2 regions of the Streptomyces sp. NBC_01803 genome follow, and region 1 is predicted to be linked to the other one. Evidence: riboswitches for the same ligand, from Rfam matches in the RefSeq annotation. Region 1 holds a riboswitch; the other holds the start of a gene.
What was found. Region 1 has a riboswitch for S-adenosylmethionine ahead of thrC (threonine synthase). Riboswitches for the same ligand answer to the same signal wherever they lie in the genome.
Positions count from the first base shown of each region.

Region 2: linked by a shared signal. The riboswitch ahead of OIE51_RS05040 (aminotransferase class V-fold PLP-dependent enzyme) and the one ahead of thrC (threonine synthase) in region 1 are both predicted to bind S-adenosylmethionine.

Region 1 is NZ_CP109073.1:2,674,311-2,689,477, forward strand. Features, by position in the region: gene OIE51_RS11655 (TetR/AcrR family transcriptional regulator) at 1-308, shown strand, start outside; gene OIE51_RS11660 (DUF4031 domain-containing protein) at 296-565, opposite strand; gene OIE51_RS11665 (hypothetical protein) at 562-927, opposite strand; gene OIE51_RS11670 (MurR/RpiR family transcriptional regulator) at 1,050-1,997, shown strand; gene murQ (N-acetylmuramic acid 6-phosphate etherase) at 2,036-2,947, shown strand; gene OIE51_RS11680 (hypothetical protein) at 3,115-3,279, shown strand; gene groL (chaperonin GroEL) at 3,388-5,016, opposite strand; gene OIE51_RS11690 (cold-shock protein) at 5,337-5,540, opposite strand; gene OIE51_RS11695 (ubiquitin-like small modifier protein 1) at 5,964-6,239, opposite strand; gene thrC (threonine synthase) at 6,236-7,534, opposite strand; SAM riboswitch class I at 7,548-7,686, opposite strand; gene OIE51_RS11705 (glucosyl-3-phosphoglycerate synthase) at 7,914-8,879, shown strand; gene OIE51_RS11710 (alpha,alpha-trehalose-phosphate synthase (UDP-forming)) at 9,018-10,463, shown strand; gene otsB (trehalose-phosphatase) at 10,730-11,551, opposite strand; gene OIE51_RS11720 (DUF3263 domain-containing protein) at 11,574-11,837, opposite strand; gene OIE51_RS11725 (ABC transporter substrate-binding protein) at 11,871-13,166, opposite strand; gene OIE51_RS11730 (ROK family protein) at 13,432-14,409, shown strand; gene nagA (N-acetylglucosamine-6-phosphate deacetylase) at 14,406-15,167, shown strand, end outside.
Region 2 is NZ_CP109073.1:1,232,596-1,247,762, forward strand. Features, by position in the region: gene asnB (asparagine synthase (glutamine-hydrolyzing)) at 1-639, shown strand, start outside; gene OIE51_RS05015 (flavin reductase family protein) at 636-1,199, shown strand; gene OIE51_RS05020 (4-hydroxyphenylacetate 3-hydroxylase family protein) at 1,196-2,686, shown strand; gene OIE51_RS05025 (class I SAM-dependent methyltransferase) at 2,683-3,528, shown strand; gene OIE51_RS05030 (helix-turn-helix domain-containing protein) at 3,579-4,463, shown strand; gene OIE51_RS05035 (MFS transporter) at 4,438-5,745, opposite strand; SAM riboswitch class IV at 5,992-6,109, shown strand; gene OIE51_RS05040 (aminotransferase class V-fold PLP-dependent enzyme) at 6,304-7,764, shown strand; gene OIE51_RS05045 (GNAT family N-acetyltransferase) at 8,275-8,625, opposite strand; gene OIE51_RS05050 (alpha/beta hydrolase) at 8,622-9,485, opposite strand; gene OIE51_RS05055 (helix-turn-helix domain-containing protein) at 9,989-11,089, shown strand; gene OIE51_RS05060 (helix-turn-helix domain-containing protein) at 11,154-12,173, opposite strand; gene OIE51_RS05065 (ATP-binding protein) at 12,953-15,167, shown strand, end outside.

The DNA.
Region 1 (15,167 bases):
TCGCCGACCCCCGGCAGGGCGCGCTCTTCAAGGCGGTCATCGCCGCCGCCACCTGCGACGAGCGCACCGCCGAGGCACTGCACCGGTTCTACGAGGTCCGCGTCGACGAGTGGGCACCCTGCGTGGAAGGCGCCGTCGAGCGCGGCGAGCTGCCCGGGGGCACGGACGCGCGCGAGGTGATCAGGGCGGTCTCGGCACCGCTCTACTACCGGCTGCTGGCGAGCGGCGGGCCGCTGGACGAGGACAGCGCGGACCGCGCCGCCGAGGCCGCCACCGAGGCCGCCCGCGCCGGGGTCTACGTGCGCTGACGCCGCTTGCGCCGCCGCAGCCCGGCCGCCCGCAGCCGGGCGACCAGCTCGCGGCTGCCGACCTCGACGGCGCCCAGCGCGACGGCGTCCGCGTACCGCTCGGCGGGCAGGTCGTAGTGGTCACGCTCGAAGGCACGGCGCGGCGCCCCCAACCGGGCGGCGAAGGCGTGCAGTTCGGCGAACGACGTGTCGCTGACCAGGTGCGACCACATCCGGCCGTGCCCCGGCCAGGTGGGCGGATCGATGTACACGGTCACCGGCGGGCCCTCGCCAGCGAGCCGACGGCGGCCACGACCTGGCCGGTCACCCCGCAGACCCAGTGCGGGTCCTCCCCCAACTCCGGCTCCACCTCCAGGGCGTGCGGGTCGTCTCCCCCGCACAACGGACACAACGGCCAGCGCCCGCGCCGGCCGAGCAGCGCGTCCTGCATGTCCTGCGCGAGCAACCCCGGCACGAAGGCCGCCCCGGCCGGCCACTGGTCGCACCACCAGCGCCGGTGGGAAACTGCTTCCTCCAGGAGGGAGACCTCCTCCGGCCCGGCCACCTGGTCGGCGGCCAGATCGGCCAGCACCAGGGCCCTGCCACGGTGGACGGCGTCTTCCGGAGTCGGCTGTTCCATACCGACCATTGGACCAGAACACCGAAGGCTCAGAGCCACCGGACATCCCCGACTCGTCCGAGCGGCCCGGAGAGCTTGACGGACCTCGCGCTCGAAAATACGTTTCACCTGTGAGGAAAGCGATGAAGGAAAATTTCACCCGCCGGGCCGGCAGACCCCGTCCCGTCGCCATCGCGCCCCGGCCCGCTCCACCCGAGCCGGGCGCGCTGGCCGCGAAGGTGCGAACCATGGCGCCTTCCATGACCCGTTCCATGCAGCGCGTCGCCGAGACCGTCGCCAGCGACCCGGCCGGCTGCGCCGCGCTCACCGTCACCAGTCTCGCCGAGCGCACCGGCACCAGCGAGGCCACCGTCGTGCGCACGGCCCGCCTCCTGGGCTATCCCGGGTACCGGGACCTGCGCCTGGCCCTCGCCGGGCTCGCCGCCCAGCAGGCGTCGGGCGCCGCCCCGGCCGTCACGGCGGACATCTCGGTGGACGACCCGCTCGGGGACGTCGTCGCCAAGCTCACCCAGGACGAGCGCCAGACCCTCACCGACACGGCCGGCGCGCTGGACATAGCCCAGCTCGAAGCGTCCGTCACCGCCCTGGCCGCCGCCCGCCGCATCGACGTCTACGGCATCGGCGCCTCCTCGCTCGTCGCCCAGGACCTGGCGCAGAAGCTGCTGCGCATCGGGCTGATCGCCCACGCGCACTCCGACCCCCACCTGGCCGTCACCAACGCGGTCCAGCTCCGCACCGGGGACGTCGCCGTCGCCATCACCCACTCCGGCCGCACGGTGGACGTCATCGAGCCGCTGCGAGCCGCCTTCGACCACGGCGCCACCACCATCGCCATCACCGGCCGCCCGGACGGCGAGGTCACGCACTACGCCGACCACGTGCTGACCACCTCGACCGCCCGCGAGAGCGAGCTGCGCCCGGCCGCCATGTCCAGCCGCACCAGCCAACTCCTGGTTGTGGACTGCCTGTTCATCGGTGTCGCGCAGCGCACCTACGAGACGGCCGCCCCCGCGCTGCACGCCAGCTACGAGGCGCTGGCGCACCGCCACGCACCACGGGAACGCCGCTGAAGCAGCCGCCATCACCCCCCACCGGAGAGCCGCTCCGCATGTCCACCGAGTTCGAATCGCTGACGACCGAGGCACACCGTCCCGAGCTGGCCGAGATCGACCAGCGCTCGACGCTCGACATCGCCCGCGCCATGAACGCCGAGGACGCCGTCGTCCCCGGCGCCGTGGCCGCGCAGCTCCCGCGCATCGCCGCCGCCATCGACGCGGCGGCGGAGCGCCTGGCGCGCGGCGGAAGGCTGTTCTATCTGGGCGCGGGCACGGCGGGCCGGCTGGGGGTGCTGGACGCCAGCGAGTGCCCGCCCACGTTCAACACCGCGCCCGAGGAGGTCATCGGCCTGATCGCGGGCGGCCCGGAGGCGATGGTGTCGGCCGTCGAGGGCGCCGAGGACAGCCGCGCGCTGGCGGCGGCCGACCTGGACGCGCACGGTGTGACGCCGGACGACGTGGTGGTCGGCGTCTCGGCCTCCGGGCGCACGCCGTACGCGGTCGGCGCGGTGGAGCACGCCAGGGCGCGCGGGGCGCTCACCATCGGACTGTCGTGCAACGCCGGCTCGCCGCTGGCCGCCGCCGCCGAGCACGGCATCGAGGTGGTCGTCGGGCCCGAGCTGATCACCGGCTCGACGCGGCTGAAGGCGGGCACCGCGCAGAAGCTGGTGCTCAACATGATCTCGACCATCAGCATGATCCGGCTCGGCAAGACCTACGGGAACCTGATGGTGGACGTCCGCGCCTCCAACGAGAAGCTCCGCGCCCGCTCGCGCCGCATCGTGCGCCTCGCGACCGGCGCGCCGGACGGGGTGATCGAGTCCGCCTTGACGGCGACGGGCGGCGAGGTGAAGCACGCGATTCTCACCATCCTCGGCGGCGTCGACGCGCCGACGGCCGACCGGCTGCTCACGGAATCGCGCGGCCATCTGCGCGCCGCGCTCTCGGCGGCGGACCGGGGTTAGGTTTTGCGCCACCTGGCCGATACGTCAGTGTCAGTAGACGCACGTCCACCGAATGGGTGGTTTGCTGCTGCGATCATGGCTTATTTCATCCACTGGTAACACCAGCGGACAATCGTGTCAGATGTCTCGCTCAACCCCCACAGTGAAAGGGAGACACCTTGCGAAACATGCGTAGCTTCGGAGTCAAGGCCGCCGCCACCGTCGGAATCCTCACCGCCGTCGCGGTGATGGGGTCGGCCGGCTCGGCTTCGGCGGTGGAGGTCGACCTCGGTATCCAGCCGACCGTGGACGCCTTTGTCGCCCTGCTGGAGAGCCTCGGCATCTACCTCTGATCTTCCGCATCACGCACCACGCATGACAACGACGAGGGCGGCACCCCCCATCCGGGGGGTGCCGCCCTCCTCACCTGTCCGGCGGAGCCGGCGAGGCGTGGCGCGGACTCAGAAGTCCATGCCGCCGCCCATGCCGCCGGCCGCGTCGCCCGCACCGGCAGCCGCCTTCTCCGGCTTGTCGGCGATGACGGCCTCGGTCGTCAGGAACAGCGCCGCGATGGAGGCGGCGTTCTGCAGCGCGGAGCGCGTGACCTTGGCCGGGTCGATGATGCCCGCGGCCAGCATGTCCACGTACTCACCGGTGGCGGCGTTGAGGCCGTGGCCCGGGGTCAGGTTCCGCACCTTCTCCACCACGACACCGCCCTCAAGGCCGGCGTTCACGGCGATCTGCTTCAGCGGGGCCTCCAGGGCCAGCCGGACGGCGGCGGCGCCGGTGGCCTCGTCACCCTCCAGCTCCAGCTTCTCGAAGACGCTGGACGCCTGGAGCAGGGCCACGCCACCACCGGCGACGATGCCCTCCTCGACGGCGGCCTTGGCGTTGCGCACCGCGTCCTCGATGCGGTGCTTGCGCTCCTTCAGCTCCACCTCGGTGGCGGCACCGGCCTTGATGACGGCCACGCCGCCGGCCAGCTTCGCCAGCCGCTCCTGGAGCTTCTCGCGGTCGTAGTCCGAGTCGGAGGACTCGATCTCGGCGCGGATCTGGTTGACCCGGCCCTGGACGGCCTCGCTGTCACCGGAGCCGTCGACGATCGTGGTCTCGTCCTTGGTGATGACGACCTTGCGCGCGCGGCCCAGCAGGTCGAGCGTCGCGTTCTCCAGCTTGAGGCCGACCTCCTCGGAGATCACCTGGCCGCCGGTGAGAATCGCGATGTCGCCCAGCATGGCCTTGCGGCGGTCGCCGAAGCCCGGGGCCTTGACGGCGACGGACTTGAAGGTGCCGCGGATCTTGTTCACGACCAGGGTGGACAGGGCCTCGCCCTCGACGTCCTCGGCGATGATCAGCAGCGGCTTGCCCGACTGCATGACCTTCTCCAGCAGCGGAAGGAGGTCCTTCACGTTGCTGACCTTGGAGTTGACGATGAGGATGTAGGGGTCCTCCAGCTCGGCCTCCATGCGCTCCATGTCGGTCGCGAAGTAGGCGGAGATGTAGCCCTTGTCGAAGCGCATGCCCTCGGTGAGCTCAAGCTCCAGCCCGAAGGTCTGCGACTCCTCGACGGTGATGACGCCTTCCTTGCCGACCTTGTCCATGGCCTCGGCGATCAGCTCACCGATCTGGGTGTCGCCGGCGGAGATGGAGGCGGTCGAGGCGATCTGCTCCTTGGTCTCGACCTCCTTGGCCTGGTTCAGCAGGGCCTCGGAGACCTTCTCGACCGCGGCCTCGATGCCGCGCTTCAGCGCCATCGGGTTGGCGCCGGCGGCGACGTTGCGCAGGCCCTCACGGACCAGCGCCTGCGCCAGGACGGTCGCGGTCGTCGTGCCGTCACCGGCCACGTCGTCCGTCTTCTTGGCTACTTCCTTGACCAGCTCGGCGCCGATCTTCTCGTAGGGATCCTCCAGCTCGATCTCCTTGGCGATGGACACACCGTCGTTGGTGATGGTGGGGGCGCCCCACTTCTTCTCCAGCACGACGTTCCGGCCCTTGGGGCCGAGTGTGACCTTGACGGCGTCGGCGAGCTGGTTCATCCCGCGCTCAAGGCCGCGCCGCGCCTCCTCGTTGAACGCGATGATCTTGGCCATGTGAAGTGGTCCTCCCAAACCGGCGTGGGGTTGCTCCGGACCGCGCTGGCGCCCGCGACGGACGGCCCCCGACCTGGCGGTTCCTTGCCCCGCCCGGCCTGTGGACCTCACCGAACCGGTCCTTACTTCTGTCACTCTCACCTGCAGAGTGCTAATGCCCAATGATTAGCACTCTCCCCCTTCGAGTGCAAGCGCATCGGAGGGTGACGCCGGGTGCCGCGAGGGCGGGAGAGCGGACCGGGGGGCGAGCGGGACACATGCCAGGGCCCGCACCCTGATCGGGTGCGGGCCCTGGGACGTGAAGCGGTACGGTCGGCGGTTCAGGCGCTCACTCGGACCATGTCGGCCTGTGGCCCCTTCTGTCCTTGCGAGATCTCGAACTCGACCCGCTGCCCCTCTTCCAGGGTGCGGTACCCGTCCATCTGGATCGCGCTGTAGTGGACGAACACGTCCGCACCACCGTCTACCGCGATGAAGCCGTAGCCCTTCTCCGCGTTGAACCACTTGACGGTGCCCTGAGCCATTCCAAACTCCCCATGTTGCTGGCCCTTTCACGGGACCGCACTTCGCGGGCCCGGGTCAGACCTCTCAGACTCCACCCCCTGGCGGTTGGGGGTGTGCGCCGGAACGCGTCGACCGCCGCTGAATGTATCTGGACGGACGCCCAGTGCAACAGGCCATTCGGGAAGGAATTCTTGGCCACCCAGAACGGGCAAAGACCGCATAAAAGCATAAAGTTGAATGTTTTTTGCGTACCCAAAAGCGCTAACCCGACAATTGGTGCACCAATTTTCATCATCTTCTTAGTGCGAAGTGACGAGAATTCATATGCGGGTGGCACAATTACGCGATGAGACGAGGGCCACTCTAGCGCCCGCTCGCGACCGACCGCCCCGCGCGACCGGGTCGCGGGAGGCGGTCGTGGAGTCGCTGTGAAGGCGGGGCGGTCAGCCGCCCGCGACGGCCGGGATGATCGAGACGCCCGCGCCGTCCGGGGTCGGCGTCCGCAGACCTTCCGTGAAGCGGACGTCGTCGTCGTTCACATAAACGTTGACGAATCGCCGCAGCTTGCCGTCGTCGTCCAGCACCCGGCCGGCGATGCCCTGGTGCTTCCGGTCGAGGTCGGCGAGCACGTCACCGAGCGTCTCGCCCTCGGCGGCGACCTCCGCCTTACCGCCGGTGTACGTGCGCAGAATGGTCGGGATTCGGACGGTAACACTCATGATGCGAGGCCAGCCTCTCGGAACGCGTCAAGATTCGGACGAATGATGGCGGAAGGACGAGCGGTGGACTCCACCGCGTCCAGAGTCTTCAGACCGTCACCGGTGTTGAGGACGACCGTCGTCAGCGAGGGGTCGAGAGCGCCGGACTCGATGAGCTTCCTGGTCACCCCGACCGTCACCCCGCCCGCGGTCTCCGCGAAGACGCCCTCGGTGCGCGCCAGCAGGTGGATGGCGTCCACGACCTGCTCGTCCGTGACGTCCTCGATCGCGCCGCCCGTACGCCGTGCGATGTCCAGCACATACGGGCCGTCCGCCGGATTGCCGATCGCCAGCGACTTGGCGATGGTGTCCGGCTTGACCGGCCGGACCACGTCGTGGCCCGCCTTGTACGCCTGCGAGACCGGCGAGCAGCCGGCCGCCTGGGCGCCGAAGATCTTGTAGGGCTTCTCCTCGACCAGCCCGATGGCGATCAGCTCCTTGAGCCCCTTGTCGATCTTGGTGAGCTGGGAGCCGGAGGCGATCGGCACCACGAGCTGGTCCGGCAACCGCCAGCCGAGCTGCTCGCAGATCTCGTAGGCCAGGGTCTTGGAGCCCTCCGCGTAGTAGGGGCGGAGGTTCACGTTCACGAAGCCCCAGCGCTCGCCGGCCGGGTCGCCGATCAGCTCGCTGCAGAACCGGTTCACGTCGTCGTACGTGCCCTGGATGCCGACCACGTCGCCGCCGTACACCGCCGCCATGACGACCTTGCCCTGCTCCAGGTCGTGCGGGATGAAGACGCAGGAGCGCAGCCCCGCGCGGGCCGCCGCCGCGCCGACGGCGCCGGCCAGGTTGCCCGTGGAGGAGCAGGAGAGGGTGGTGAAGCCGAAGGCGCGGGCGGCCTCCACGGCGTTGGCCACCACGCGGTCCTTGAAGGAGTGCGTGGGGTTGCCGGAGTCGTCCTTCACATACAGATCGCCGGTGACGCCCAGCGCGGCGGCGAGGCGGTCGGCCTTGACGAGCGGGGTCCAGCCGGGGTTCAGATTCGGCTTGTCCGCCACGTCGGCGGGCACGGGGAGCAGCGGTGCGTAACGCCAGATGCTGGCCGGACCCGCCGCGATCCGGCGCCTCAGCTCTTCGGGGTCGCCGCTGGGAAGGTCGTAGGCGATCTCCAGCGGCCCGAAACAGGACGCGCAGGCGAAGATCGGGGCGAGCTCGAATCGCTCGCCGCACTCCCGGCAGGACAGCGCCACGGCGGGACCCAGGTCGACGGCGGGGGTGGCGGCGCGCGCGCCGCCCTTCTGAGTGAGCACAGACATGTGCGAGGCCCTCTCCTCATCTTCCCCGCGACGGCTCTCGTCGCAGGACGGATTTGGCACCTTCCCCACCGGGAGCCTCGCGTCTTCACGAGACCGGCGGAAGGGTTGCCGGGGCTTCAACGGGCCGTTCCCTCTGCCCCTCTGGATGAGCGGTATGTGGTTGTATGCGCGGCTTCCCGATATGCGGAGGACACCTGCGCTGTTCGAGACTGTAACGGACGGCCCGCACAATGGCCCGGGCCGTCCGATCCGCGAGACACGGGATGAGACCGCGAGATCACAGAAGAAACCTGGTCTCACTGGGTTCGGACCCCGCCAGGAAGGGGCAGATACGGCCATACGGAGTAAATGTGGCCGAACGCGAACAGGAGCGACATTCGTGCTGGAAGAGGCAGAGGAGTGGCTGAGCCGCCGGTCCTGGGACGCCGCTGACCGCTCTATGCCGCAGCTGTTGAACGCGAAGCGGGCAGCAGGCGCGGCAGGCAGCATCAGCGTGGTCCTCCCCGCGCTGAACGAAGAGGCGACCGTCGGTGCCATCGTGGAAGCGCTGCGGCGCGACCTCATGGAGGACGTGCCACTGATCGACGAACTGATGGTGGTGGACTCCGGCTCCACCGACCGCACCTCGGAGGTGGCCGCCGCGGCGGGCGCCAAGGTCGTGCACCGCGACGAGATCCTGCCGCGGATGCCGACCGTCCCGGGCAAGGGCGAGGTGCTGTGGCGCTCGCTCCTGGCCACGAGCGGCGAGATCGTCTGTTTCGTCGACGCCGACCTGAAGGACTTCGACTCCAGATTCGTCTCGGGGATTCTCGGCCCCCTGCTCACCGAGCCGAGCGTGCAGCTCGTGAAGGCGATGTACGACCGGCCGCTGGGCGACAAGCCGGCGCAGGCCAAGCAGGGCGGCAGAGTCACCGAGCTGGTGGCCCGCCCCCTGCTGAATCTGCACTGGCCGCAGCTCGCCGGTGTGGTGCAGCCGCTCGGCGGGGAGTACGCGGCCCGTCGCTCGCTGCTGGAGCGGCTCCCGTTCCCCGTCGGGTACGGCGTGGAGCTCGGGCTGCTCATCGACACGCTCAACCTGATGGGGCTCGACGCCCTCGCCCAGGTCGACGTGGGCGTGCGCAAGCACCGGCACCAGGACGGGCAGGCCCTGGGCCGGATGGCCGCCGCGATCATGCGCACCGCGCAGAGCCGGCTGCCGGGTTCGGTGATGCCCATCAGACTCGGGCTCACCCAGTTCGAACGCACGGACGACGGCGGTTTCTCGCCGTCGACCCACGCGATCAACGCGGAGGAGCGGCCCCCGATGGCCACCGTCCCCGAGTACGCCGCCCGCAAGGCGGCCTAGCGAGATCGCCCCAGCGGCCCCCGGTCCACCCCCACAGGGGTGAACCGGGGGCCGCTGTGACAGGTGACACGTTTCCTGAGCCGTGGGACTGGCTAGCCTCCGCCCGAGACGCGCCCCCTGGTGGACGGAGACCGACGGATGAGCGCCGAGGCGACGAGCCACACGGATCAGGTGCTGGTGGCCTCCAATCGCGGCCCCGTGAGCTACGGGATCGCCGAGGACGGCTCGCTCACCGCCAAGCGCGGCGGCGGCGGCCTGGTCTCCGGGCTGAGCGCGCTGGGCACCGCGGCCGGCACCTGGGTCTGCGCGGCGCTCGGTGACGGCGACCGCGAGGCCGCCCGACGGGCCGGCCCCCGGCTGGACCCGGCCGACACGGGTGGGCAGGCGGTGCGGATGCTGGACATCCCGGCCGGCACGTTCGACGCGGCGTACAACGGGGTCGCCAACTCCGTGCTGTGGTTCGTCCATCACCTGCTGTACCAGACGCCGCTGGAGCCGGTCTTCGACACCGGCTTCGAGGAGCAGTGGGCCGCGTACGAGACGTACAACCGGGCCTTCGCCGACGCCCTGGCCGACGAGGCCGCGCCGGGCGCGGCCGTGCTCGTGCAGGACTACCACCTCTCGCTGGTCCCCGGCCTGCTGCGCGAGCGCCGGCCCGACCTGCGGATCGGGCACTTCTCGCACACCCCCTGGGCGCCGCCCGAGCTGTACGCGGTGCTGCCGGACGCGATCGCGCGGCAGGTGCTGCTGGGCATCCTGGGCGCGGACCGGGCCGCCTTCCTCACCCACCGCTGGGCGCGGGCCTTCGCGGACTGCTGCGCGGCCGTGCTGGGCGCGGAGGTGGACGGGCTGTCCGTCACCTACGAGGGCCGCACGACGCGGCTGGGCGTGCACGGTCTGGGGGCGGACGCCGACTTCCTGCGGGAGCGGGCGTTCCGTCCGGACGTGGACGAGCGGCTGGCGGCGCTGCGCGAGGAGGTCGGCGACCGCCGGACGATCGTGCGGGTGGACCGCACGGAGCTGTCGAAGAACATCGTGCGCGGCCTGTACGCCTACCGCCGGCTGCTGACCGACCGCCCGCAGTGGCGCGGCCGGGTGACGCACGTGGCGTTCGCGTATCCGTCGCGGCAGGACCTGGCGGTCTACCGCGAGTACACGGCCGAGGTCTCCCGGGTGGCGGACGAGATCAACGCGGCGTTCGGCGCGGACGGCTGGACGCCGGTCGTGCTGCACGTCAAGGACGACTTCGCCCGTTCGCTGGCGGCCTACCGGATGGCCGACGTGGCGTTCGTGAACCCGATCCGGGACGGGATGAACCTGGTCGCCAAGGAGATCCCGGTGGTCTCCGAGCGGGGCTGCGCGCTGGTCCTGTCCCGCGAGGCGGGCGCGGCGGCGGAGCTGGGCGAGGACGCCCTGCTGGTGAACCCCTACGACATCGCCGCCACGGCCGAGGCCCTGCACCTCGCCCTGTCGATGCCCCCGGACGAGCGCGCCCAACGCTCCAAGCGCCTGGCCGCCACCGCGACGGCCCTGCCCCCCCAGGCGTGGTTCCTGGACCAGCTCACGGCCCTCCGCGAGATCTGACCGCGACAGCGGAAGGAACGGCCCCACGCGGCCCCCACGCGGCCCCCACCGGGCGGTCGCGGTCAGCGCGGGTGGTGCGGCCCACACGGCCAGGAGGGCGGCGACACCTCGCGAGCCGTCACGGTCGGGACACCCACCACCGCCGACGGGACGCCGGGCCCACGCCGGGCGACCCGCGCGTCCACGACCGGCCGCCGCCCGACGGGCGACGCCAGGGACACACCCGAAAGACGCACCCCCACGCGGCCCACACCGGGCGGTCGCGGTCAGCGCAGGTGGTGCGCCAGGGTGGTCAGGAGGGTGGCGACGCCCTCGGGGCCGTCCACCGTCAGGTCGGTGGCCGCCGCCAGCTCTCGCACCTCGGCGCTGCCGCTGCACACCCGCAGGCCGGCCACCCCGGTCTCGGCGAGCTTGGTGACCGCCTCGAAGGCGGCGAGGTCGCCGAGGTCGTCGCCCGCGTACAGCACCGACGCCGCGCCCGTGTCGCGGGCCAGGGCGGTGAGGGCCGCGCCCTTGTCCATGCCCGGGGGGCGCAGCTCCAGGACCAGGCGGCCCGGCTCCAGCGTCAGGCGGTGGCGCGCGGCCAGCTCCGTCATCGGCTCGCGCAGCGCGGCGAACGCGCCCGCCGGGTCGTCGGCGCGGCGGGTATGGACGGCCAGCGCGTTGCCCTTGTCCTCGACGAACGCGCCGGTCTCCGCGACCAGCGCGGGCAGCTCCGCGCGGGCGGCGGCGACGCCCGCGTGCGGCGGCGGGGTGCGCAGTACGCCGGTGGCCGCGTCCCAGCGCTCCGCGCCGTACGCGCCGAGCACCACCAGACCGGCCAGCTCGGGGTGGCCCGCGAAGCCGCCGAGCCGCACGGCGACCCCGGCCGGGCGGCCGGTGACGATGGCGACGGCGGCCACCCGCCCGGCGAGCCGGGCCAGCGCGGGCACGGCGTCGGGGTGGGGTCTGGCCTGCTCGGGGTCGGCCACGATGGGGGCCAGCGTGCCGTCGAAGTCGAGGGCGATCAGCGCCCGCCGGGGCTGATCGAGGAGTGCCGCGAGGCCGGCGCGGCCGGCGTCCGTCACGGGTACGGGAAGGCTGCCCATGTACATGACCTTACCGACGGCCTCAGCGGCGCTCGCGGCGGGACTCGCGCAGTCGGCGCAGACGGTTCACCGTCACCGGGTCGTGGGCGAGGGCGCGCGGATCGTCCAGCAGGGCGTTGAGGAGCTGGTAGTAGCGGGTGGGCGAGATCCCCAGGCGCTCCCGGATGGCCCGCTCCTTCGCACCGGCACCCGGCCACGCGGCGCGCTCGACGGCGAGGACGGCACGGTCCCTTTCGGACAGCCCGTCCGCGTCGTCACCGCCCTCGTCGTGGTGCTCGGTGGTCATCCGGGCAGTTTATGGGGTCGTTTCCAGACGAATTCATTCCTCGTCCCGGTCGAGGGCGTCCGCGTCGCTCTGCAGCCGGGAGAGAACGCCCTCCACGTCGCCGCCGGGGCGCACGGCGTCCCCGATGACCTCGGAGATCAGGCCCGCGACCGTGGTCCAGGACACCTTGCCCGCCGGGAGGAAGGTGGCGCCCGGCAGCTCGTTCAGGAACGGCCGCAGCCGCCGGTTCTCCGGCGAATCGCTCTCGCTCATCGTGTGCGCGGCGGGCGTGGAGACGGGCAACAGGCGGAAGCGCTCGGCGAAGGTGCTGACGTTGCGGTGCTCGCTGAAGAGGTAGTTGAGGAACGTGGCGATGTGCTCCTGGTTCCCCCGCTGCTTGAAGCCGAGCAGCCAGGAGGCGTCGCCCATCACGGACAGGCTGGCGCCGCGCCGACCGGGCATCGCGGACATGCCGTATTCGACGCCGCCCTGCTCGGCGTAGCCCATCAGGAACGGGTCCCCGGTGAGCATCCCGACCCGCCCGGCGGCGAACGCCTCGTAGACCGCCTGGCGCGTGGTGTCGCCGGGGGCCGCCCCGCCGGTCCGGTCCGCGCCGACGAGGTGGTCGCGCAGCCAGGTGAACGTCCAGGTGTTGGCGGGCGATTCGATCGTGTAGCTGCCGGTGGGGTCGGTGAGCGTGCCGCCGCCGGCGAGCATCCACATCAGCGCCTCGGCGTTCGCGTCGTCATGGCCGAACGCGAGCCCGTACGGCTGCTCGACACCGGCGGCGCGCAGCATGTCGGCCGCGTTCAGCAGCTCCTGCCAGTCGCGCGGCGGGGTGTCGGGGTCGAGGCCGGCCTGCGTGAAGAGGTCCTTGTTCCAGAAGAACGTCTGGAGGTAGGCGACGAACGGCATCCCGTACTGGACGCGCCGCACCTCGCCCGCCGCGGCGATCGAGGAGGGGAAGTCGGACAGCACCGGGATGGTGAGCAGGTCGTTGGCGTCGTAGAGCTCGCCCTCCCGGGCGAAGTCCGCGAACATGTAGAGCTGCGCCATGTCCGGCGCGTTCCCGGCGCCGATCATCCGGGCCACCTCGTCGTAGGTCGACTGGTAGGGGATGGCCGTGACCTCGACCCGTATGTCCGGGTTGATCTCGCGGAAGTCGGCGGCCAGGTCGTTCCAGAACTGCTCGACGCTGCCGCCGCCCACCAGGTCGGCGAACTCGGTCACCACCAGCCTCAGCACCACCTCCCCGCCGGCCGAATCGCTGCCGCAGGCCGTCGCCGTTGCCGTCAGGCCGAGGGCACTGGTGAGCCCAGCGGTCACGCCCATGAATCGCCGACGTCGCACGTCACTTCCCCTTTGTGTTTCCTGGTCAACGGAATCTCACGAGGCGCACACGACCCCCGTCGGCGCCCAAATTCCAGAGTCTGCCTCCCCCTCATCCGCCACAGTGGGCAGCAGTGGTATCGGTTTGGCAACACCCCTTGCACGCAGCGGGACGCGCTGCACGCCCAGCCGCCCATCTCCCCCGAAGCGGCCGAAATCCTCGCCCGCCCCGGATCGGGTCGTGTGGACTAGACCTCTTCTCCCCTCTCGGGTGAGACTGGCGCGTGTGACTCTCCAGGACACCGAGCAGGACTACGCGATCGCCCTCGACGTGGGCGGCACCGTGCTGAAGGCCGCGCTGACCGGACGGGACGACGGACCGCTGCACCAGGCGCGCCGGCCCACGGCGGGGACCGGCGACCCGGCCCACGTGGTGGCCGGAATCCTGGACTTCACCCGCGAGCTGTACGACGCGGGCACCGCCCGCTTCGGCCGGCCGCCGGCCGCCGCCGGGATCGTGGTGCCGGGGCTGGTCGACGAACGGGCGGGCCTCGCCGTCTACAGCGCCAACCTGGGCTGGCGCGACGTGCCGCTGGCCCGGCTGGTGAGCGAGCGGCTCGGCGGCGTCCCGGTGGCCCTCGGCCACGACGTGCGGGCCGGCGGCCTCGCCGAGGGCCGGCTGGGCGCGGGCGCCGGGCTGAGCCGTTTCCTCTTCGTCGCCCTGGGCACCGGCATCGCGGGCGCCATCGGCGTCGACGGCCGGATGGAGCCGGGCGCGCACGGCGCGGCCGGTGAGATCGGCCACATCGTGATCCGGCCCGGCGGTGTCCGCTGCGGCTGCGGCCAGTACGGCTGCCTGGAGACGGTGGCCTCCGCCGCCGCGGTCGGCCGCGCCTGGGCCGCCGCCTCCGGCACGCCCGGGGCCACCGCCGCCGACGCGACGGCGGCCCTCGCGGCGGGTGACGGGCGGGCCGCTTCGCTGTGGCGGGAGGCGGTGGACGGCCTCGCCGACGGGCTGCTGACCACCGTCGCCCTGCTGGACCCGGGCGCCGTCGTCATCGGCGGCGGGCTGGCCGAGGCGGGCGAGACCCTGCTCGACCCGCTGCGCACGGCTCTGGCGGCGAAGGCCACGTTCCACCGGCTGCCCACGGTCGTCCCGGCGGCGCTGGGCGACTCGGCCGGCTGCCTGGGCGCCGGTCTGCTGGCGTGGGAACGCGCCGGCCTCGGCCCGGCGGCCCCGGCCATCGCGGAGGTGACCCGATGAGTCGCGTGGTGCTCGCCGGGGCGCGCGTCGTGCGACCCGTAGGCGTCGACGCGGGCGGCCGGGTCACGGTCGAGGACGGCCGGATCGTCGCGGACGCCCGCCCGGCGGAACACCGCCCGGCGGAGAGCTCGCCCGTCGTGGACCTGACCGGGCACTGGCTGGTGCCCGGCTTCGTGGACCTCCACGCGCACGGCGGCGGCGGCGCGTCGTTCTCCGCCGGCACGGCCGAGGAGGCGCTGCGCGTCATCCGCGCCCACCGGGCCCACGGCACGACCACCATGGTCGCCTCCACCGTCACCGGCGACCTCGGCGACCTCGCCGCGCAGGCCGGCACGCTCTCCGAGCTGGTGGAGCAGGGCGACCTGGCCGGTATCCACTTCGAGGGCCCGTTCATCGCCGCCGGCCGCTGCGGGGCCCACGAGCCCACGCTGCTGCGCGACCCGGACCGCTCGGCCGTCGGCGAGCTGATCGACGCGGCGCGCGGGACGGCCCGGATGCTGACGCTCGCGCCCGAGCTGCCCGGCGGTATCGAGGCGGTGCGGCTGCTGCGCGACCACGGTGTGATCGCGGCCGTCGGCCACACCGACGCGACCTACGAGGCGACGCGACGGGCCGTCGAGGCGGGCGCCACCGTCGCCACCCACCTGTTCAACGCCATGCCGCCGCTGGCCCACCGCGCGCCCGGGCCGATCGCCGCGCTGCTGGAGGACGAGCGGGTCACCGTCGAGCTGATCAACGACGGCACGCATCTGCACCCG
Region 2 (15,167 bases), 1.4 Mb from region 1:
TGGCTGCACGACCGCACCACTCCGGCCGCGCTGCTGCGGCCGGACGTGCGGGCCCGGGTCCGGCCCGAGGAGTACACGGCGGCGGCGTACCGCGACACGCTCGCCTCGCTGCCGGAGTGGGCCGGTGACCACGGCGCGGAGAGCGACGCGGAGCGGCGCGTCCGCGAGGTGTTCCACCTCGCGCTGACACGCTGGCTGCCGCCGCTGCTGGACCGCGTGGACCGGGTGAGCATGTCGGTCGGCCTGGAGGTCCGGGTGCCATTCTGCGACCACCGGCTGGTGGAGTACGTGTGGAACGTGCCGTGGGCGCTCAAGGCGCCCGGCGGCCGGTCGAAGGGCCTGCTGCGGGACGCCGTGCGCGACCTGCTCCCGGAGCGGGTGACGGACCGCCCCAAGAGCGGCTACCCGTCGACCCCGGCCGTGCGGTACACCGAGGTGCTGACGGCGCGGGCGCACGAGCTGCTGGCCGATCCGCACGCACCGGTCTTCGAACTGGTCGACCGGGCGGCGGTGCGCCGGGCACTCGCCGAAGGACGCCCGCTGCCCAGCCCGCGCACCGCGCCCAACCCCGTCGGCGGCCTGGACCACCTGGTCCAGGTGGACGAATGGCTCCGGGCCTACCGGGTGAGCCTGCGGTGAGCGGCGGCTTCCCGCGCGCCGGACGCGCCCCCGGCCCGGCCGACGCCTACCGCCACGCGGCACGGTCGTGGACCACCGGCGTCGCGCTGCTGACGGCCCGGCACGGCGACGAGGTCTTCGCCAAGACCGTCTCCTCGCTGTGTCCGCTGTCCCTCGACCCCCCGCTGGTCAGCGTCGCGGTCGACCGCCGCAGCCCCATCGTGACCGCCGTCCGGGGCGGCCGGGGCTTCGCGCTGAACGTGCTGGCCGCCGACCAGGAGCCACTGGCGCGGCGCTTCGCCTCCCCGGGCGCCGGACGCGCCCTGGGCTGCTTCACCACCGCGCCGATGCGGCCCGGGACCACGGGCGTGCCCGTCCTCGAACGCTGCCTGGCCTGGTTCGACTGCCGGCTGCACGGCGTGCTCCCGGGCGGCGACCACGTCCTGCTCGTCGGCCTCGTCGCCGCCGCCGACGCCGTACCGGGAGACCCGCTGGTCTACCACGACGGCCGGTACCGGTCCCCCGGCCCCGGCCACCCCACCGACCACCCGAACCCGACCTCCGCAGGAGCCCGCGCATGACTCTGCTCACCGGCGACCGCTACCGGGCCCAGCTCGCCGACGGCCGCGAGCTGTACCTGGACGGCGAGCGCGTCACCAGCCCGGCCGACCACCCCGCGTTCAAGCCCGCCGTGGACGAGCTGGCCCGCCTCCTCGACCTCCAGCACGCCCCCGAACACCGCGACCTGCTCACCTGGGTCGACCCGGACACCGGCGACCGCCTCGCCCGCGGCTACCAACCGCCGCACAGCCTGGAGGACTTGCGCCTCCAGCGGCGCAGCGCCGAGTTCTGGCACGCCGAATCGCTGGGACAGCACGGCCGTTCGCCCGCGTTCATGGCGTCGATCGCGGTCGGCGTCTACGACTTCCGGCACCGGCTGGAGGCCAACCGGGCCGGCTTCGGGGCCAACGCCGAAGCCTGGTACCGGTACTGCGCCCAGAACGACCTGGTGCTGTCGCACGCGCTCGGTGACCCGCAGATCGACCGCTCCGCCGACCCCGTGGACGACCCGGACCTCGCCCTGCGGGTGCTGGAGGAGAACGAGCACGGCATCGTCGTGCGCGGCGCCAAGCAGCTCACCACCCTGGCCCCGCTGGCGCACGAGGTGCTGGTCTACCTGTCGGCCTCGTTCGCCCAGCGCGGCGCGGAGCAGTTCGTCGTCTGGTTCGCCCTGCCCCTCAACACGCCCGGCCTGATCACGCTGTGCCGCGAGCCGCTGGGCGGCGAGCCCTGGGGCCACGCCCACCCGCTCGGCGCCCGTTTCGACGAGCAGGACGCCATGCTGTTCTTCGACGACGTCCTGGTGCCCTGGGACCGGGTGTTCCTGCTCCGCGACGGCGACCTGGCGCGCACCGGCCTCGGCCGGATCAACGCCTGGAGCGCGTACATCGGGCACGTCCGGTTCCGGGAGCGGCTGCGCACGCTGCTCGCGACGGCGACCCTGGTCGCCGAGAGCATCGGCGTCGACGGCTTCCGCAACGTCCAGGAGGATTTGGGGCGGCTGGCCGGCTACGCCGAGCTGACCGAGTACTTCCTGGACGCCGCCGAGAGCCGCGCCACCACGACGGACAGCGGGCTGCTCGCGCCGGGCGACACAGCCGCCAGCCGCGTGTGGTCCGCCGAAGTGGCGGGCAGCGCCGTGGAGATCGTGCGGAAGATCGGCGCGTCGGGACTGCTGATGCAGCCCACCGCGGGCGACCTCGCCCACCCCCGGCTCCGCCCGCACCTCGACCGGTACATGCGCGGCCGGGGCATCGACGCCGAGCGGAAGTCGCGGCTGTTCCGCCTGGCCTGGGAGCTGACCGGCGACGGGTTCGGCCAGCGCCAGGACCTCTACGAGTATGTCCACCGCGGGGACTTGACCCGGAACCGGATCAACCTCTTCAAGCGCTACGACCAGAGCGCCACGCGCGAACGGCTGCGGCGGCTGGTCGAGCCCCCCGGGGCCTTGTCGCAGTCCCCGTCCCCGACCCAGTCCCCGACCGCGCCCTTGGAGGCACAGCGATGACGACATCAGCCGTCGAGGCCCAGGCCCGTACCCTGTCCGGCTACGCGGACGCCAGCCGACTCCGCCAGGAGCACGACCGGGACTGGGTACTGGACCACATCCCGGGCGAGCCCGCCACCCTGGTCGATCTGGGCAGCGGCATAGGCCAGTTGCTGGAGGCGGCGCTGCACCGCTTCCCCTCGCTGGAGCTGGCGGTCGGCCTGGAGCGTTCGCCCCACCGCATCACCGAGGCCGCCGCGCGCCTGAAGCCCCACGGCGGCCGGGTCGCGTTGGCCGAGGCCGACCTGAACGCCCCCGCGCCGGTGCCCCACCGACCCGACGTGGTGACGATGACCTCGGTGCTGCACTGGCTGTACCCCACGGAGGACCGCGTCCTGGCGTGGGTGCGCGAACACCTCGCGCCCGGCGGGCACTTCCTGCTGACGACCTACCACCCCGCGCGCGACGAGCACGGCCTGGGCGGCGAGGACGACATCGTCCGCGACGCCCTCACCGCCCTGGGCGTGCCGCGCGCGGACGTCCCCGCCCTGTTCGCGGGTGGCGGGGTGCTGCCCATCGCCACCCGTACCCGGACCGTCGAGGATCTGGCGGCCCTGCTGGAACGGGACTTCCGCACCGACGGGACGTGGGAGCGCGACGCCGTGGTCACCGTGGCGGACGCCGCGCAGTACACCCGTTTCCACGCCGCCACCTTCGGGGACTACTACAGCGGCCTCGTCACGCCCGCCCGGCGCGAGGAGTTCTTCCGCGCCGTCGGGGAAGCCGCCGCCCGGCGCCAGGAGGAGCGCGGCCGGGTCAGCGACATGCCCGTGCGACTCTGGCGGCTCACACCTCGCGCCTGACCGCGCGCCTCCGCCCCCTTGCCCGTCCCACCGCCCAGGAGCGTTCACCGATGTCAACTCCCCGCCCCAGCACGGAACTCGGAGCGTTCCTGCGTGCCCACCGCGAGCTGCTGAAGCCCGGCGACGTCGGACTGAGCGCCACGGCACGCAGGCGTACCCCCGGGCTGCGCCGCGAGGAGGTGGCCTCGCTCTCCGGCGTGGGGCTGGCCTGGTACACGTGGCTGGAGCAGGGCCGGGTGACCGCCTCCCGGCAGGTGCTGGAGGCGGTCGCCCGAGCCCTGCGCCTGGACCCGGCGGGCACCCGGCACGCGATGCGGCTCGCCGGATACCACGAGCCCGCCGGACCGGTCGGCGGGGACGGCCGCGGGCGGCTGACAGCCGCCGTCCAGCCGGTGCTCGACTCGTGGCCGGCGAGCCCGGCGGTGCTCCTGGACCAGTATTTCGATCTGCTGGCCTGGAACACGGCCTGGAGCGCCCTGTGGGGGGCGCCCGAGACGATCCCGGCCGAGCGCCGCAACCTGATGTGGCTGATGGCAGCCGACCAGCGGCTGCGCACCGTCATGCACGACTGGGAGCCGCTGGCGATGAACGTCTTCCAGCACTTCCGCGCTCAGGCCGGGCCCGCCCTCGCCGACGCGAGGACCAGCGAGGTCTACCGTCAGCTGGACGAGGACGCTCCGGAGTTGCGTCACTGGTGGGGCTGCCGCTCGGTCGCCGAGCTGACCGCCCGCACGGTGACGGTCGAGCCGAGGACCGGGCAGCGCATCCAGCTCGCGCTGTCCTCGTTCCACCCGGTCGACGACCCCTCGGCGCTCGTCCTGCTCTTCACCCCCGACTCGGCCGAGGACCGGGCGCGGATGGCGGCCCTGGCCGAGCCGGGGCCGCGCGCCGTCCCGACGCCGTCCTCCGCTACTCCTGACCGGCGGGCCGGCTGACCGCCGCCCGCGCGCCCCGGCCCACCAGCAGACCGCCGAGCGCCGCGAGCACGGCCAGTCCCGCGCCCACCGCCAGCACGCCGTCCGCCACATCGCCGAACGCGCCGACCGCCCAGGCGCCGAGGCCGGTGCCCGCGTACATGGTGGAGGTCAGCCACGCGCTGGACGTGGCCCGCAGCTCCGGCGCGGCCGTGCCCGCCAGCGTCTGCTGATCGGTCACGAAGCCACCGCTCGCGACGAACCACAGGGTGACCCCGGCCAGCGCCAGAACCAGGCCGGGACCCGTGGCCGCCACGGCGATGCCCGCCGCCAGCAGCAGGCCCCACAGGCCCAGCAGCGGCAGATCCGTGCGCCCCGCCGCGCGGAACCGGTCGCCGAGCCGCCCGCCGAGCAGCGACCCGGCCACGCTCCCGGCCCCGACCAGCACCCCGACGAGGCCCAGGGCCTCCACGGAGAGGTCGAAACGGTCGACCAGCAGCGCGCCGAGGAACGTGTACGCGCCCAGGTTGGCCGCGTTGAACGCCGTGTTGACCAGCAGCCCCTCGCGCAGCGCGGGCACCCGCCACGCGGCCAGCACGCCCCGGATCGCGCCCACCGGCACCCCCCGCCCTGCGGCGGGCCCGACCTGCCGCAGCAGCAGCGGCACGGCCGCGGCGGTGCCCAGGGTCAGCGCCCAGAACGCGGAACGCCAGCCCGCCACACCGGCCAGCAGACCGCCGAGCGGCACGCCCACGACCTGGCCGCAGGAGAACAGCGCCATGCCGAGGCCCAGTGCCCGGCCGCGCACCCGGTCCGACGTGGACTCCGAGATGTGCGCCCAGATCGCCGGCCCGGCCGCGGCGGCGGCCAGCCCGGCGAGCGCCCGGGAGACGACGAGCAGCGCCAGGCTGGTCGAGAGCGCGGCGGCGGCGTTGGAGACCGCGAACAGCGCGGTCCCGGCGAGCAGCGCGCGGCGGCGGCCGAACCGGTCGCTGAGCAGCCCGAGGAACGGTGCCGCGACCGCGTACGCCAGGACGTAGGCGGTGACGCTCGACGCGGCGGCTGCCTCGCTCACACCGATGTCGTCGGAAATGGTGGGCAACAGCGGTGAGATGAGAAAGGTCTCGGTCCCGAAGAGGAACAGCAGCACGAACACACCCGCGTAGCGGAGCCGGTCGAACCCCTCCACCGGACCGGCGGACGCGGGCTCGACACCCGGATCGGCACCCGGATCGGCGGCGGGATCGGCGGTGGGATCGACACCGGACTTCGGATCGGACTCGGTCGGGGAAACGCCGCTCAAGCGGATCACCACCTCGCGTATCGGCGCGGAGCCGCGTCCCGGCACGGCACGCGGCCCGCCGGGGCCGGGCGGCGCGGAGTGCGGCTCCGGCGGGGGGACGGGGCCGCCCGGCCAGGTCATCGTGGGCGGCCCCACGCGGCGGCAACCAGCCAGGCGATCATCCTGTGACCGCCACTCATACCCTTGCGTCCGGAGAGTGAGACGGGGGCGACGGCCGGTGGCGGGCGGTGGCAGGATGGCGCCCAAGGTCACGAGTGACAGCGACAACGGCCCCGGCCCGCTGTCCGGCAACCCTCCTTCCGTGGCGGGGTGCCCCGGGTGATGACCGGGCCGTGGACAGCAAGGTCCGCGGCAAGCGCGGTATTTCAGGGAGCACGCCATGAGTCGGCGAATGATCTAGGCCCGGGGACTTCTTCCCAGGGCCTTCACCCGATCCCCCGCGGTCCGGCGGCCGGCACCACGTGTCCCGCCCGGCCTTCTTTCCCCGTCCCGACACGGTGCGGCGACCCCGCCGCGGCGTCCGCCGGACGGATCGTCATGCCTTCCGGGAGACTCACCATGACCACCACCACCGCGCCCGCCACCACCGGCACCACCACCACCGCCGTCACGGTCACCGCGCCCGCCACCACCGGCACCACCACCACCGCCGTCACGGTCACCGCGCCCGCCACCACCGGCACCACCGCCACCACCACCGCGCCCGCCACCACCGCCGCCATCGCGCCCGTCACCACCGCCACCGTCACCGCGCCCGCCACCGCCACCACCACCACCGTCCCCGCCCCTCCGGCCGTGCTCAGCGCCGGAGTGCGGGTGCCGCTCGCGGACGGCGGCGAAGCCGAGTACGCGGCGCTCGACTACGCGGCCAGCGCCCCCGCCCTGCGCCAGGTCTGGGACGACATCGCCGCCTACGCCCCCTACTACGGCAGCGTCCACCGGGGAGCCGGACACCTGTCGCTGCTCTCCACCCGGCTGTTCGAGGAGAGCCGGGAGGCCGTCGCCCGTTTCCTCGGCTGCCGACCCGGCGACCAGGTCGTCTTCACCCGCTCCACCACCGACTCGCTCAACCTGCTGGCCGCCGCCACGCCCGCCGGGACCCGCGTGTTCGTCTTCGAGACCGAGCACCACGCGGCGCTGCTGCCGTGGCGCGGCCGGGACGTGAGCTTCCTGCCCGCGCCCCGTTCCCCCGAGGAGGCCGTCCGCACCACCGAGCAGGCCCTGCGGACGGCCCCGCCGGGACCGAAGCTGCTGTGCGTCACCGGCGCCTCCAACGTCACCGGCGAGCTGTGGCCGGTCCGCGAACTCGCCGCCGCCGCCCACCGGCACGGCGCGCGGATCGTCCTGGACGCCGCCCAGCTCGCCCCGCACCGGCCCGTGGACATCGCCACACTGGACGTGGACTGGGTCGCGTTCTCCGGGCACAAGCTGTACGCGCCGTTCGGCTCCGGCGTCCTCGCGGGCCGCGCGGACTGGCTGGCGGCGGCCGACCCGTACCTCGCGGGCGGCGGGGCGAGCCGCACTGTGTCCCGCCGCCCCGACGGCGGCGTGGCGGTGGAGTGGCACACCGACGAGTCCCGGCACGAGGCCGGCTCCCCCAACGTCATCGGCGCCTACGCCATCGCCTCCGCCTGCCGCACCCTCACCGGGGCCGGGTTCGACCGGCTCGTCGCGGACGAGGACCACCTGCTGGGCCGTCTGAGGACCGGCCTCGACGCCCTCCCCGCCGTCCGCACCCTGTCCCTCTTCGGTCCGGACGCCCCCCGGGTGCCCGTGGTGTCCTTCACCGTCGAGGGCTGGGACAGCGCGGAGTTCGCCCGGACCCTGTCGGAGCGCTACGGAATCGGCGTCCGCTCCGGCCTCTTCTGCGCGCACCCCCTGGTCCGCACCCTGCTCGGCGAGGAGCCCGCCGACTGCGACGGTCCGCTCCAGGCCATCCGCGTCAGCTTCGGCACCGGCACCCCGCCCGGACACATCGACCGCCTCCTCCGCGCGACGGCCGAACTGACAGCCGGGTGAGGCCCGTTGACAGCCGGCAAGCACGTCCACCCTCGGCCACGTCGCCCACCGGCCGGCGCCGCGCCGCCCACCCGCCGAGTGCGAGGACATCGCGCGGCCGGCGCTCTCGTCCATCGATCCGTCCTGGAGTGCGTCTCGCGCCGAGGCCCACGTTTTCCTGACTGGTCAGCAGGAGCGAAAGGAGGGCGTTGGTGACTCCCCTGGCCTCCCCCAGCGCGCCTCCGGTGCGGTAGAAGAGGCGAACAGAGTTCATCCGGCAGGCGCCTTCGCCACCGCGGCGGTGACGGCAAGCGACTGAGAGGGAGTCCGGCGATCCGCCAACCCCGTGCCTTGGCCCCGCCTCAGCGGCGAGCCCGCGCGGCCCGACGCGCGGCACGCCGACATCCCGGCACGGCTAGTACTCCACCTGCCGATCCGCGGCGCCATGGCGTGGAGAGGCTGACGGCCTTCGCGCGCACAGCGGAACTGGGGATGCCGGGCAGTGCCCGGCATCCCGAGGGCGGTTCTCCGTCACCACCTGGCCGGGTCGGCGACGAAGGCCGCCCGCGCCGCACCGAGCAGTGCCCCGGTGGCGGCGGGTGCCTCCTCGGGATGACCTGCCTGCCACTTCACGACGTACGAGCACAAAGGCGCGACCGCGACCCCCTCACGGGCGGCCATGCGATACAACTCGCGCACCAGCGCGCCCGCGTAGCCCCTGCCCGTGTGTTCGGGATCGACGACGGTGTGGACCGGCACGAGTGCCGGCTGCGGCTCCCGCAGGACGAAGTATTGGATGAAGCCGACGATCTCGCCGTCGAGACGCCCGACCAGGAGACCCTGGTCCCTGACGTCGCTGATGTCGATACCGATGTCGCTCATGACGCTCCCTCTTCGCCGTCAGTGGTGAACCGCTTGACGAAGGAGAGTGCGGTGTCGGCGACTTCGCGCCAGCCGCTGTCGATGGTCAGTGCGTGACCGCGCCCCTTCATCTCGATGATCTCGGTGACCGCGTTCTCGTTACGCTCCTGCCTCTTGTATGAGGCGTTGGCAATGGCCCACGGCACGGTGCGGTCCTTCTCGCCCGAGATGATGAGCAGCGGACCACGCTCGGGATTGAGGGTGTTGACCTTCACCTCGGTCCACGGATTGATGTTCGCCACCGCCGCCTGGAACAGTGGCTCCCCCGGCGCGGGCACCGCGAACTGCTCGTACAGCTCCATCGCCTCCTCCTCGCCGACGGCGTTGGCGAAGGAATAGCGGAACTGGTCGTAGGTGAGCGGAACGGCCCGGTGGTAATTGGCCGGGTTTCCCAGGACCACGCTCGCCGCCCGCAGCGAGGAGATCGGCAGCGGCAGCACACCGCGAAAAGGCGCTGGGTCGATGGCCACCGAGGCCGCCGACAGCCCCCGCCCGGCGATCATCTGCGTGATGAGCCCGCCGAAGGAATGCCCGACGACGACCGGCTTGTGCTTCAGCCGCTCCATCAGCCCGGCGAAGTGGTCGGCGACCTGCCCCACGCTCTTGCCCGCGAAGACCTCGGGATGGGCGTTGGCCTCCGCGACAGTGTCCGGGTCGTCGGGCCAACCCGGTGTCAGGGGCGCATAGCCCGCCGACTCGAAGACCCGCGCCCACCGTTCCCAGCTGCTGGGCAGCAGCCAGAGACCGTGAATGAACACGACAGGGATGCGGTCGCCCGCGTTGATGCGCTCGATGGTTTCGAGATCGGCCGATGCTGACACGACAGATGTCCTCACTTCGGAGACGGAGTCATATCGTTCCGACTCCCTGAATGGGTGGCGTCAGCCTCAAGCTAGGGCGAGTGCCCCAGGCGGGATGACCGCGTGTGCAGTGGCGGTATCCCGACAGCGCACATTGTCGTGGCCGTCCCCCGCCTCGCCTCCGCCTTCATCGGACAAACCTGTGTGAATCGGGTTCGCGTTGGTCGTGTCGAGGCGGGGCCCAGGGACGGGGCCGGCGGATCGCGGGACAGCGATCGGCCAGGCGACAGAACAGTCCACCGGGCACACGAACTCGTGACGCTCCGCGCACTCCTCGTGCGCGAGTGAGCAGGGTCGGTCTCCTGGAGCGCTCCAGTGCCGTCAGATGACTGAGGACTGGACGTCCGGACACGCGCACACTCGAACCAGGGTGAGTGCGGCCTCGCGGAGACCTCGGTTCGGATCCGATACCGAGATCCCGCTCGCCACCGGAGTATGTGAGCCGAGGAGTCTGTGTGCGACCTGTGCTGAGTACGGCTTCCGTTCCCGAAGCGGAGAGAGTCAGCGCCTGGCAGCGCGCCGTCCGCCACCTGCTGGCTCCGGTGCGGGTCACCCCTCGGCGGACCCAGCACGCCTTCGAAGGCAGTGTGGCGGCCGTCGACCTCGGCTATCTGCGCGTGCTGTCGGTGGAAGCGGACCCGATGCGACTGAGCCGCGACGCCCGCCTGGTCGCCGCGGCTCCCGAGAACCGCCTCGCCCTCGCCGTGCAGGCATCCGGAACCGCCTTGCTGCATCAGGATGGGCGAAGCGCTGTGCTGAGACCCGGAGAACTGGCCCTGTTCCATCTTCGCCGTCCGTTCACCCTGGAACAGCGGCAGCGCTTCTCCCTGCACCTGCTCCGGCTGCCCGAACAGTCGCTGGGCAGCGCCGCGGGCGGAGTGGACCGGATCACCGGACGTGCCATCACGCCGGCCGGGGGCGTTGCCGCGCTCCTCGCGCCGTTCGTGACGGGGCTCGTCGCGGATGCCGCGCGGATCACGGCACCGGTCGGCGACCGGCTGGCAGGGAACGCGGCCGATCTGCTGGCCACCTTGGTCGACGAGCTGGCGGGGGCTGGTGACAGCGACCGCGGCAATGCCCGCGATCACCTTCTTCCGTTGATCCGCCGCTACATCGACGAGAACCTCCGTGATCCCGAGCTGTCTCCCGAACGCGTCGCCGGGGCTCACCGCATCTCGGTCCGGTATCTGCACCGTCTTTTCGAAGCGGAGGAGACCACGGTACGGAAGCTGATCCAGCGGCGGCGTGTCGAGGAGTGCGCCCACGAGTTGGTACGGCGTGGGCGGGCGGCGCCGACCATCTCGACGGTCGCGCGGAGCTGGGGTTTCCAGAACCCCGCGCACTTCAGCCGTGCGTTCAAGGCGGTGTACGGACACTCGCCCCGCCATTGGCGCAGGGATGCGGGAACCACGCCCGGCCGAGGCACTGGATGTTGTCACCCGCCCGAGTCGTTTCCCAGTCCCCGGGGACGGACCGGGGGTGCTGCCGCCGCCACGCACACGGGGGCAGCCGTCGACTCCGCGAAAGCGCCGGGTGAGGTCGCTGAGGCCGGGGAAGCCGTCTGACTTCCCGCGAGCCGGTTCCCGTCGCTCCGCGATGTCCGACCGGGCGGCGGCATACGCGCGTGCTTCAGCCCGCGAGCAGCAGGACTCCGGTGTCCTCGTCCCGCGCCGCGGCCGAACCGTCGGCGCTTCGGACTTTGTGCCAGTCGCTCGGTGAGATGCCATACGCGGCACGGAAACTGCGGCTGAAATGGGCGGCGTTCACAAAGCCCCAGCGCTTGGCCACCGCGGAGACGGATGAGGTGGCCTGCCCGAGCCGGGCCAGCTCGCGCCTGCACTCCTCCAGTCGGCGTTGCTGAATCCATCTGCTGATCGTGGTGCCTTCGCTGACGAAGACCTTGTGCAGGTATCTGACCGAGACATGATGGTGCGCGGCGATCATCTCGGGTGACAGCTCGCGGTCGCCCAGGTTCTGGTTCACGAAGCTGCGAATTCGCCGCACCATGTCGAGGCGATCGGCATTCTCGTCCGCCGCGCCGACGTCCGCGTGTTCGGACACCGTCCGTTCGGACAGCATGGTGCCGAGCAGATCCGTCACACTGCCGGCAAGTCGGTGAGCGACGTGCGGCGAGTAGGACGAGACCGAATCGGCGATGGTCTCAAGAAGTGGAGCGAGTAGCTGAACAACGCCGTTACCGGACTGTCGGTGGACTCCGCCCAGGAATTCCCTGTCCTTTTCCGGAATGCCCAGCACAGCACCGGGGATCCGGAACACGTGCAGACGGAAGCCTTCGAGCTCACGCAGCGTGTAGGGACGTGCCCAGTCGATGACGAACACGTCGCCCGGCCCGCAGCGCTGGGCCCAGTCATCCTGAGCGAGCCCGGCCAAGCCCCTGGTGTGGATACCGACACACAGGGCGTCGGCTGGACTCGGCCCGATGGACCAGGTCGGTCCCGCCAGGTTTTGCGCACCGCCCTCGACTGTGCTGACCCGCAGGAATCCACATCGGTGTGACACGATCCGGCCCCTGAACGAGGAGCCCCTCCGCAGGGCGGTTTCCTTCGACAGCGAGGCCGGCGAGACGGACTCCCCCTGCGCCGGCCGCTCCTGATCGGCGACAGACGTGGTGATGAACGCCAGGCTCACGTGGCCCTCCCGGTGCGAAGTGGTTCAGCGGAACTTCGGCGGCCTTTCAGCGGCCGGCGGGCCCCATCGACGTACCAAGACCTCATGAGTGCGATTCTCCCGAAGGAGGCGTGCGCGGAGTTAAGTCATCTGACTGTGCGGGCGCCGAAAATGTTCGGCGAGCAGTGCCGTACCCATGTCGCCCCACGCCGTTCATCTTCGCCGGTCCGCCGTAGCAAGGGGAATAAGAGCCCGTTACCGGGTGTTTACCTCAATCCCCGGACACACGAATTCGTCAACGGCGCCCGGGCCGAACCCCGGATCCCCGAGGTGCCGGTCCACGCGGGCGCGGACGTCCCGGGCCGGGGTGTGTCGGGAACCGACCGTGGGCCCTCGACGTCACCGGCGGCCCGCGCGGTGCCGGGCCTTCCAGCGATGGCGCCCCGTACGAAGCGACCGTCACCGGCGGAGTGGCCATGGCGACAGCCCGGCTCCAGCGGCGCTCGACGGTCCCGTTCTCCGGGAATCCGGCCGTGTCGATCACAGGTGTCACGGGGGGCTCCAGCCGGTCACGGTGCCGGGACCCACCGCCGCGCAAGCGGCCGGCCCGGCAGCAGGTCCAGCCGCCGGACCCAGCCTGGAACGCCGGATGACTTACGTCATCGGCATGCTGACCGCCAAACGACGGTGAGGACGCGATATCGCCGAGAGACGCTTGACTCTGAGCGCAGATCCGTGCTCTCCGCGCGCACGTAGACTGCTCCTGTCCAGGTCAGATCACTGGTGCGGGAGAGCCTTGGATGCCAGACAACATACTGTTCGGTAGGGACAAAGAGCTGGCGACTGTCGATGAGCTGGTCGACGGACTACCGGAGCGCGGCAGTGCGCTGCTGATCCAAGGAGCCCCCGGGATCGGCAAATCCTCCCTCCTGGCCCACGCGGTCGCCCGGGCCCAGAGCTCGGGAATCACCGTCCTCAAGGCATCGGGTGTACAGGCCGAGACCCATCTGCCGTTCGCGGGGCTGCACCAGCTGACCCGGACCATGATGGATCGCGTCTCTGGCCTTCCTCCCGCCCAGGCGGACGCGCTGCGGAGCGCCTTCGGCATGGCGGAGCCGTCCTCCGACACCTCCGCCCCCCAGTTCTTCATGATCGCCCTGGCCACGCTCAGCCTGCTCGGCGAGGCCGCCGCCGACATCCCCGTTCTGCTGGTCGTGGACGACGCCCAATGGCTCGACACGCCGACCCTGGACGTTCTCGGCTTCATCGCACGGCGCGTGGGTGCCGAACCCCTCGGCCTGCTGCTCGCCCTCCGCGAAGGCCACACCGCCTCGCTGGCGACCCTTGACATCCGCGCACTCCATCTGAGGCCGCTGGAGCCGACCGCGGCCGACGCTCTGCTGGACGCCCGCAAACCCGGTCTCGGCCCAGGCGTACGCCGCCGCGTGGTGGACACGGCCGCCGGCAACCCCTTGGCGCTCATCGAGCTGCCGATCATCCTCGGCGCGGAGGCGACCTCCGAGTCCGTGGCATCGACAACGCTCCCCCTCACCACCAGACTCGAACGTGCTTTCGCCTCACGCCTGGCCGATCTGCCTTCCGACACGCGCAGCGCACTGCTCGTCACCGCCGCCGACGACGGCGACGCGCTGGCCGAGGTGCTCGCCGCCGTTTCGACGCTCACCGGCACGGAGATTTCCGTACGGTCCCTGGAGCCCGCCATCGCCGCACGTCTGGTGTTCGCCGACGAGTTCCACATCGGCTTCACCCATTCCTTGGTGCGCTCCGCCGTCCTGGGCTCGGCAACGCTCACCGACCGTCTCGCCGCCCACGGCGCACTCGCCGACATCCTGCACGGACAGCCTGACCGACAGGCATGGCACCGGGCCGCGGCCATCGGCCGTCCCGACGAAGCGGTGGCGCGGGAACTGGACCAGGTGGCCCTCAGAGCGAGAGGGCGTGGCGCCACCGCGGTGGCCATGACGGCGTTGGAACGCGCCACAGCACTGAGCGAATTCCCCGAAGGAAGAGCGGCACGCGTCCTGAACGCCGCCGAGCTGGGCCTCGAACTCGGCAAGACGGACCACGCGTCAAGCCTGTTGCGGCAGGCCGAGCCGCTGGAGTTCGGCGTGCGGGAGCGGGCGCGACTGCTCCTGCTGCGTGAGGGACTCGAAGTGGAAGTCGCGACGAGCATCCCTCGGCTGCACCTCCTGATCACGACAGCGGAGCGGGTCTCCGAGGCCGGGGATCCGGAACTGGCCCTGCGGCTGCTGCGCACAGCCGCGCGGCGGTGCTGGTGGTCGGACCCAGGTCGAGAACTGCGGGAACGCGTGGTGGCCGCGGCCGAGCGGCTGCCCGTTCCGGAACTCCACCCGGACCTCGTGTACACACTGGCCACGGCGACCCCGGTGGAGCGGTCAGGGACGGTGCTCGACCGCCTGGAGCGCCTCGAACGTCAGGGCGGATACGACTTTCTGGCCGCCGCCACCCTGGGCACCGCGGCCACGACAGTGAACGCGTACGACCACGCCATTGGATTCCTCCAGCACGCGGCGGCCGGGCTTCGTGCCCAAGGCCGTCTGGGCCTTCTGGCCCAGACTCTGGTGTCCCTCGCTTTGAGCGCGGTGCACACCGTCGATTGGGAGACCGGGCTCCCGGCCGCGGCCGAGGCGATGCGTCTGGCCGAGGAGAACGCCCAGCCTCGCTGGCTGGCCGGTGCGCGGATCGCGAAGGCTCAGTTCGCCGCGTTGCACGGAGATCTGGACACGGCGCTCGCTGTCATCGGCGAGGCGGAGGGGCGCGGGCTGTCCGTGGCCAATCCGTCCGGTCTCGCGTTCATCCAGATCACGCGCGGCCTCATCGGCCTCGCCGCCGGCAACCACGCGGAAACGTTTCACTGCGTCTGGCGAGTATTCGACCCGGCCGACCCTGCTTACCATCCGTTCCTGCAGACCATCGCCATCGCGGAGTTGGCCGAGGCCGCGACGGGCGATGATCAACGAGCCATGGCAAGGG